Regions from separate parts of the Shinella sp. AETb1-6 genome, predicted to be linked through region 2. Evidence: predicted binding sites of a transcription regulator. Region 2 holds the regulator's gene; each other region holds the start of a gene.
What was found. The regulator PhoB, encoded in region 2, activates phosphate uptake and scavenging genes when phosphate is short. The targets are predictions, from matches to a motif close to TGTCATNNANCTGTCAT.

Region 1 (2,201 bases), on a different contig from region 2:
CCGCCATCGTTTCCATCATGACCGGCATTCCGGTCTCGAAGGATATCGCGATGACGGGCGAAGTGACGCTGCGCGGCCGGGTGCTGCCGATCGGCGGTCTCAAGGAAAAGCTGCTCGCGGCCCTTCGCGGCGGCATCAAGAAGGTTCTGATCCCGGAAGAGAACGCCAAGGATCTGGCTGACATCCCGGACAATGTGAAGAACAACATGGAGATCGTTCCGGTCTCGCGCATGGGCGAGGTCATCGAGCATGCGCTGCTGCGCAAGCCCGAGCCGATCGAGTGGGACGGAACGGCCGAAGCGGCCAAGGTTCCGGCCGTCGAATCGTCCGAAGATAGCGCCGGAACGGTCGCGCATTGAGGCCTTACGCCGGCTAAAGACCCCGGCTTTTGGACCCGAAACTGGAAAAGACCGGCCCTCTGGCCGGTCTTTTTCGTTGAAAAGCGTGTGTAAAGCCCGGATTCTCAGGCGATTGCGACGAAATTTTCTTGCGAGGCGAGGGGTGATGCGTATTCTGCCCCCGACTTGTATGAGTCGTTTCAAACCGTATGAAAGGGGTGGAAACATGAACAAGAATGAACTCGTATCCGCGGTCGCTGAAAAGTCGGGCCTGTCGAAGACGGATGCAGCATCGGCTGTCGACGCCGTATTCGAAACCATCCAGGGCGAACTCAAGAACGGCGGCGACGTTCGTCTCGTCGGTTTCGGCAATTTCTCCGTATCGCGTCGTGAAGCTTCGAAGGGCCGCAACCTTTCGACCGGCGCCGAGATCGAGATCCCGGCTCGCAACGTGCCGAAGTTCTCGGCCGGCAAGGGCCTGAAGGACGCCGTCAACGGCTGATCCTCAGGTCGGGCAGAGCGGTTATCCACTCCGCCGCAATACCTGACATTCAGGGTCGGGGTCCGGTTCGTCCGGGCCCCTTTTTATTTGCGGGCTGTCATGTCTCTGTAACAGGAAGGCCGCAGAACCGCCGGGTTCCATTCAACCGGATTCCGGAGGATCCCATGAAAACCCGTTCGCTCACCGCCGCCCTGGCAGCCGTGCTGGCCGCATCCGTGGCTCCGGCCGCAAGCGCCGAGCCCGTCTTCAACCGCATCGCGTCCTTTGCCGTCGCCGATAATCTGCCAGACGGCGCCGACATGGCGACGCCCACCTCGGCCGAGATCATCGCCGCGACCGAGGACGGCAACACGCTGGTCTATTCCGACAGCCCGAACAAGGCGATCGGCTTCGTCGATATCACCGATGCGAAGGCGCCGAAGGCCGGCGGCTCCGTCAGGCTCGAGGGCGAGCCGACGTCGGTGACCGTGGCCGGCGCCAAGGTGTTCGTCGCCGTCAACACGCGTGAAAGCTACACCAATCCCTCGGGCGTGCTGGCCCAGGTGGATCTCGCTTCGAAGACCGTCGAGGCGACCTGCGATATCGGCGGCCAGCCGGACTCCATCGCGCTCAACAAGGACAAGACGATCGCCGCCATCGCCATCGAAAACGAGCGCGACGAGGACGTGAACGACGGCGCGCTGCCGCAGATGCCGGCCGGCGACCTGGTGCTGCTCTCCGTCAAGGACGGCGTGGTCGATTGCGGCTCGCTCAAGCGCGTGGACCTGGCCGGGCTTGCCGAAGTCGGCGGCGAGGATCCGGAACCGGAGTTCGTATCCTTCAACAGCCTGGACGAAGTGGCCGTCACGCTTCAGGAGAACAACCATATCGTCGTCGTCGACGCCAGGACCGGCACGGTGAAGAGCCATTTCTCCGCCGGCATCGTCAGCCTTGAGGGCATCGACACCAAGAAGGACGGCGCGCTGAAATTCACCGGCGAGATGAAGGATGTCGCGCGCGAGCCCGACGCCGTGAAGTGGCTGGACGACGACCGCCTGGTGGTCGCCAACGAGGGTGACTGGAAGGGCGGCGCGCGCGGCTTCACCATCTTCGACAAGCAGGGCAAGGTTCTCTACGAGAATGGCGCGGCCTTCGAGCGTGAGATCGTGAAGATCGGCCACTATCCCGACAAGCGCAACAAGAAGGGTATCGAACCGGAAGGCCTGGAAGCGGCGAGGTTCGGCGAGGACAACCTGTTCTTCGTGCTGGCCGAACGCGCCTCCATCGTCGGCGTCTACAAGGATACCGGCGGCGAGCCCGCGCTTCTCCAGCTTCTGCCCTCCGGCATCGCACCGGAAGGGGCCGTCGCCATTCCGGCACGC
Region 2 (2,201 bases):
AAGGCGATCGTCACCATCGCCAAGCGCCAGCCGATGGCGGCCGACCTGCGCGAAATCATGGGCACGATCCGCATCGCCGCCGAGTTGGAGCGCGTCGGCGACCTCGGCAAGAACACCGCCAAGCGGGTGATCGCCGTGCAGAGCTCGGGCATGCCGCGCAAGCTCGCGCGCGGTCTCGAGCATCTTGCCGAACTGGCGCTGATGCAGCTCAAGGAAGTGCTCGATGTCTTCGCCACCCGCTCGGTGGACAAGGCCAAGGCGATCCGCGAGCGCGACGACGAGATCGATGCGATCTACACCTCGCTGTTCCGCGAACTCCTGACCTACATGATGGAAGACCCGCGCAACATCACGCCCTGCACCCATCTCCTGTTCTGCGCCAAGAACATCGAGCGCATCGGCGACCACGCGACCAACATCGCCGAAACCATCTACTACATGGCGACGGGCTCCCAGCCCGAGGGCGAGCGCCCGAAGGACGACACCTCGACATCCGTCGTCACGGCCGATGTCTCCGAAGCTTCCGAGTAAACTGGATAGGGTTCGCTACATGGTGCCCAGAATTGCCGTCGTGGAAGATGAGGAGGCGCTGAGCGTCCTCCTGCGTTACAATCTCGAGGCGGAGGGTTTCGAGGTGGATACGATCCTGTCCGGCGACGAGGCGGAGATGCGCTTGCAGGAGCGCATGCCCGATCTTCTCATCCTCGACTGGATGCTCCCGGGCGTTTCCGGCATCGAACTGTGCCGGCGCCTGCGCCAGCGGCCGGAAACCGAGCGGCTGCCGATCATCATGCTGACGGCGCGCGGCGAGGAGAGCGAACGCGTGCGGGGCCTCGCCACCGGTGCGGATGACTACGTGGTCAAGCCCTTCTCCACGCCGGAACTCGTCGCCCGCGTGCGGGCCATGCTGCGCCGTGCCAAACCGGAAGTGGTCTCCACGGTGCTGCGCTGCGGCGATATCGAGCTCGACCGCGAGACGCACCGCGTTCACCGCCGCACGCGCGAAGTCCGCCTCGGCCCGACGGAGTTCCGCCTCCTGGAGTTCCTGATGACCTCGCCCGGCCGCGTCTTCTCGCGTTCGCAGCTTCTCGACGGTGTCTGGGGGCATGACATCTATGTCGACGAGCGTACCGTCGATGTGCATGTCGGACGCCTGCGCAAGGCACTCAACTTCGCCAACATGCAGGATGTCATCCGCACGGTGCGCGGCGCCGGCTACTCGCTGGAAACCTGAGCGACGCATTCCTCCCAAGGACGCAAACGGGCCCTTCGGGGCCCGTTTGCGTTCCGGCAGGCCGCGCAAACGAAAACGGAGCCTTTCGGCCCCGTTTCTAGTCTTCTGTCGCCGGTGTCACCGTGCCCGGCGGCGCTCGGCCGAAGGCTGGTAGGCGAGACGCTGGTGATAGGTGCAATAGGGCGAATTGTCAGGGGACTCGCAGCCGCAGAAATGGAAGTCGTCGTTCAGCGGGTCGCCGATCGGCCACTTGCAGGTGCGCTCGGTGAGCTGCGTCAGCTCCAGCTTGCGCGACATCGGCACCACGACGTTCTTGCCGCTGATCACGACGGGCAGGTTCTCGGCCTGTGCATCGAAATCGGTGTCGATCTCATCCTTGGCAAGGGCGTTGCCCACCGGCCGGCTGACCGGACGGGGCGCGTTGGCCGGACGCGCGGTAAAGTTCGAGGGACGCGGGGTGGCCTGCGCCGGGCGCTTCGGGCGGGCCGAAGCGGGCGTGCCGCCGGCCTTGGCGCGGCCGGGCAGGTTGAGCCGGTGCACCTTGCCGATCACGGCGTTGCGGCTGACGCCGCCGAGCTGCGCCGCGATCTGGCTGGCACTGAGGCCCTCGCTCCAGAGCTTCTTGAGTTTCTCGACCCGCTCGTCTGTCCAGTTCATGCTCTCGTCTCCGTTCGGCGCTCGCTGTGCGGGAATCCCTCATCGCGCCACGAACGAATCCGTAGCCTGAGCGCCCTAACTCTGGTGGTGACTAGTTCCGCCGCATGCAGTCTAGTAATTGACCCTTAACCTAGAGTTCGGGGGACTCTGTGACAAGAGTCGGGGGAATCGGGGCGAATCGATTTCAGAGTTTTCCCCAACTTGCTGGTAGGGTGTGACTCGATAGCGACACTGTCCATGCATGCTGTGAATCCTCACCTTGCGGGAGGTTCAGTGCGATTTGGAGCTATGCATTTTATTGACATCACGG
Region 3 (2,201 bases), on a different contig from region 2:
CGGCGCAATCCGCAGGATGAGCCGCTGGTCGAAGGGCGAGGGGATGAGGTAGTTCGGGCCGAAGACCGGCGTTTCGCCGGAATAGGCGCGGGCGGCGACGTCGGACACCTCTTCGCGGGCGAGCGCTGCGATGGCGCGCACGGCGGCCATCTTCATTTCCTCGTTGATCGTGCGCGCGCCGCAATCGAGGGCGCCGCGGAAGATGTAGGGGAAGCAGATGACGTTGTTGACCTGGTTCGGGAAGTCCGAGCGGCCGGTGCAGATCATCGCGTCCGGGCGGGCGGCGCGCGCCTCTTCGGGCATGATTTCCGGCGTGGGATTGGCGAGCGCCATGATCAGCGGCTTTTCGGCCATGCGCACGAGCAGTTCCGGCTTCAGGACGCCGGCGGCCGAAAGACCGAGGAAGACGTCGGCGCCGTCGATGGTTTCGGCCAGCGCGCGCTTGTCGGTCTCCTGCGCGTAGACGGCCTTCCACTGGTCCATCAGCGCTTCGCGGCCCTTGTAGACGAGGCCTTCGATGTCGTGGACCCAGATGTTTTCGACCTTGGCGCCGAGCACGACGAGCTGGTTGAGGCAGGCGAGCGCGGCAGCACCCGCCCCGGAGGCCACGATCTTGGCGTCGGCGAGCGATTTTCCGGCAAGCTCAAGGCCGTTCAGGACGGCGGCCGCCACGATGATGGCCGTGCCGTGCTGGTCGTCGTGGAAGACGGGGATGTCCATCTTCTCGCGCAACTGGCGCTCGACTTCGAAGCATTCGGGAGCCTTGATATCCTCGAGGTTGATGCCGCCGAAGGTCGGCTCGAGCGCGGAGATGACATCGACCATCTGGTCGACGGTCGGCGCGTCGATCTCGATGTCGAAGACATCGACGCCGGCGAATTTCTTGAACAGGACGGCCTTGCCTTCCATGACGGGCTTGGAGGCGAGCGGGCCGATATTGCCGAGGCCGAGGACGGCCGTGCCGTTGGACACCACGGCGACGAGATTGGAGCGCGCCGTGTAATCGGCGGCCGTGCTCGGATCGTCGCGGATGGCGAGACAGGGCGCGGCGACGCCCGGCGAATAGGCGAGCGCGAGGTCGCGCTGGTTGCCGAGCGGCTTGGTGGCGGTGATCTCGAGCTTTCCGGGACGGGGATAACGGTGGAAGAAAAGCGCCTGCTGGTCGATGTCTCCGCTTGCGGGGCCGTTCTGCGTCCGCGGTTTGTCACCGGTGCTCATGATACTCCTGCCATATTCTGTTTTCGTTGCGGCCTTCGTGGCACAAAACCGCCGCGAGGTGAAGTTTAACGGGTGTACCATAAAGCCGCATTCAACAGCCGGTGCAATGCCTATTTGCCTTTCGAAAATGCATAGCTGTGTCATCAATCTGAAATAGGACTCTGGTTTTCAGGAGACCGAGAGCCGCCCGTCATGACGATGATCGCGGTGGCCGGCCACCCGGAGACGAACGCATGACCGTGACCCCTGCCGACCCCGACGTCCGCCACTTCCGCACGCTCTTCATCTCGGATGTGCATCTGGGATCGAAGGCCGCCAAGGCGGATTTCCTGCTGGACTTCCTGCGGCATCACGAGGCCGAGACCATCGTGCTGGTCGGCGACATCGTCGATGGCTGGCGGCTGAAGCGCAACTGGTACTGGCCGCAGGCCTTCAACGACGTCACGCAGAAGATCCTGCGCAAGGCGCGCAAGGGCACGCGCATCGTCTATATCCCCGGCAATCACGACGAGTTCCTGCGCGATTTCCCCGGCACGCATTTCGGCGGTGTCGAGGTTGCCGAGCGCATGATCCACGAAGGCGCGGACGGCAGGCGCTATCTCGTGCTGCACGGCGACGAGTTCGACGTGGTCGTGCGCCATGCCCGCGTGGTCGCCTATCTCGGCGACTGGGCCTATGATGCGGCCATCGCCATCAATGTGGTCTTCGCCGCCATCCGCCGACGGCTCGGCCTGCCGTACTGGTCGTTCTCGTCCTGGGCGAAGCAGCAGGTCAAGTCGGCCGTCAACTTCATCGGCGAGTTCCAGAAGGTCGTGGTCGAGGAGGCGCGCCGCAACAATGCCGACGGCGTCATCTGCGGCCATATCCACCACGCCGTCATCACCGAGATCGACGGTATCCGCTACATCAACAGCGGCGACTGGGTGGAGAGCTGCACGGCGATTGCCGAACACCATGACGGCGAGATGGAGCTGATCACCTGG
Region 4 (2,201 bases), on a different contig from region 2:
CAGGGAGTGCTGACATGGCCCATCAGAAAGACGAACGCGGCGATCCGATCACCCGCACCCACGAGCCCGTCCGAAAGGAATATGCGGCTCGCGAGACGAGGCAGGGCGGTCCCGGCGTTCCCATTCTGAAGGTGTTGGGCGTGAGCCTCGTGCTGGCATTTCTCGTCTGGGGCGTGGTCGAGATCTGGGGCAACCGTATCGCGCCCTCCGACCCCGCCGATAGCGGTCAGGCCACATCGACCAGCGGCACATCGACGGGCACCGGCAACGCCACACCAAATGGCGCGATCGACGACACCGCTCCCGATAACGGCCAGACCGTTCCGACAGACCGCGAACCCACGCCACAGTCCGGCACGGGCGGTGAAAGCCAGCGCGTGACGCCCGACGGCACCGCGAACTGATCCTGTAATCCGAGAAGCGTGACGGTCGGTGACCTAGGCGGATTGGCCAAGGTCACCGATATCGTCTTTTTCGGGCTCCACCGTCAGCTTGACGCGATCCGCGGCGAAGCGTGTGCGCGAATACTGGATCGGCATACCCGCGAGATCGGTGTTGATGGCCGTCGCGACAAGGATGATCGCGCCAGGCGAGAGTTTCAGGTGGCGCATGTCATCGCCTTCGGCATGGATCGCGGAAATCTCCGTCGACCGGCGCACATAGTCGGAGACGCCAAGTTCGCGAAGCGCTGCGGTAATCGAACGCGTCTTCTCGTAAGCTTCGGCAATGCCGGCAAACCGTTCCGAAGGGAAATAGTGCGTTGCACGTGATATGGGGCGCTTGTCGGCACTGTTGACGGTTTCCATTCGCACGCACGGCGTTCCTGCCGCCAATCCCAACGCCTGCGCGACCAAAGCGGGCGCAACGTCCGTATCCGCCTCCAGCATCCGTCCCTCAATCTCGCGCGCCTGACTTCCGAGGCCCTGCGAGAAGCGCGTTCGCCGTGAAATCGGAAAACGCAGCCTGTCGCGCCGCTCGATGCGGGTGCCGACACCCTGGATGGCGCGCACGATGCCTTCATCTGCAAGCGTCGCCATGGCGCTGCGCACCGTATGGCGGTTCACGCCGAACCGTGCGGCAAGAACCGTCTCCGGCGGCATCATTCCGGTCTCATCGAAATCACCATTGTTGATCGCAAGGCGCATGCGGTCTGCAATCTGCCGCCAGAGCGCCACGCCCGTTTGTCGTTCCACCATTTTCGTCGCCCTAAGAAATATCTGTCACACCCTTGTCATTCCGCCGGATTAAGACAAGAATTAGATGTATAGTTGTCTAGATTAATAGACATTTAGGAGTGAGGCAATGGCATCAGTTCAAAAATCTGCCGACCCCGGCGCGACGGATGTCGATGGCGAGCGGCGCAGAGCGATCGGCCTTCTGGCAAAAGCGACCCGCGCCGAATTGCAGTCCGCGTTCGACGCGCTTGATGACAAGCCGGACGCGCAGCCGGTGCGCGGCCCGGAGACCGGCCTCGTGATGGTTCGCGGGCGTATCGGCGGCGGTGGCGCGCCGTTCAATCTCGGGGAGGCAACGGTGAGCCGCGCCAGTATTCGACTTGGGGACGGCACGGTCGGCCACGGCCAGACGCTGGGCACGGACGGCGCGAAGGCCCGGCTTGCGGCGATCTTCGACGCGCTTTTCCAGCAGCCGACACGCAAGGCCGCGGTCGAAAGGCTTCTTGCGGCCATTGCGGCGCGTGTTGCGGGCGAGGATGCCGCAAAGGCTCGCCAGACGGCCGCCACCCGCGTCGATTTCTTCACCATGGTTCGCGGAGAGGACTGATGACACCCGATACCGACACCTTTTCCGGCGGTTTCCCGGAGCCGGTCTTCGCAGCGCAGGCCGTCTTTCGCACGCTGATGGACGGCATGGCCCGTCCCGGCACGGTCGGCGACATCACCGGCGATGCCGTGCCGCCCGCACCTCTCTCTCCGGCAGCCGGCGCCATTGCACTCACGCTGTGCGATCACGATACGGCCGTGTGGTTGACCCCGGCGCTTGCCGCCTCTGCATTGCCCACCTGGCTTGCCTTTCACACGGGTGCGACCATTACCGCCGAGCGACAGGACGCCCGATTTGCCTTCGTCGAAAAGGGCGGGGTCCTGCCTGATCTCTGCCTCTTCGCGCAGGGCACGCAGGACTACCCGGATCGTTCAACCACGCTTGTGGTCGAGATCGAGGCATTCGAAGGCGGAAGCCCG

Region 1: the regulator PhoB is predicted to act here: its motif matches at 936-952, upstream of GR158_RS12595 (esterase-like activity of phytase family protein).
Region 3: the regulator PhoB is predicted to act here: its motif matches at 1,357-1,373, upstream of GR158_RS00155 (UDP-2,3-diacylglucosamine diphosphatase).
Region 4: the regulator PhoB is predicted to act here: its motif matches at 1,219-1,235, upstream of phnF (phosphonate metabolism transcriptional regulator PhnF).

Annotation. Positions count from the first base shown of each region.
Region 1 is NZ_WUMM01000006.1:142,239-144,439, forward strand. It holds gene lon (endopeptidase La) at 1-359, shown strand, start outside; gene hupB (DNA-binding protein HupB) at 565-840, shown strand; gene GR158_RS12595 (esterase-like activity of phytase family protein) at 1,005-2,201, shown strand, end outside.
Region 2 is NZ_WUMM01000002.1:246,122-248,322, reverse strand. It holds gene phoU (phosphate signaling complex protein PhoU) at 1-531, shown strand, start outside; gene phoB (phosphate regulon transcriptional regulator PhoB) at 551-1,234, shown strand; gene GR158_RS04480 (GcrA family cell cycle regulator) at 1,352-1,891, opposite strand.
Region 3 is NZ_WUMM01000001.1:36,589-38,789, reverse strand. It holds gene GR158_RS00160 (NADP-dependent malic enzyme) at 1-1,218, opposite strand, end outside; gene GR158_RS00155 (UDP-2,3-diacylglucosamine diphosphatase) at 1,452-2,201, shown strand, end outside.
Region 4 is NZ_WUMM01000024.1:34,177-36,377, reverse strand. It holds gene GR158_RS24485 (hypothetical protein) at 15-404, shown strand; gene phnF (phosphonate metabolism transcriptional regulator PhnF) at 438-1,196, opposite strand; gene phnG (phosphonate C-P lyase system protein PhnG) at 1,303-1,782, shown strand; gene phnH (phosphonate C-P lyase system protein PhnH) at 1,782-2,201, shown strand, end outside.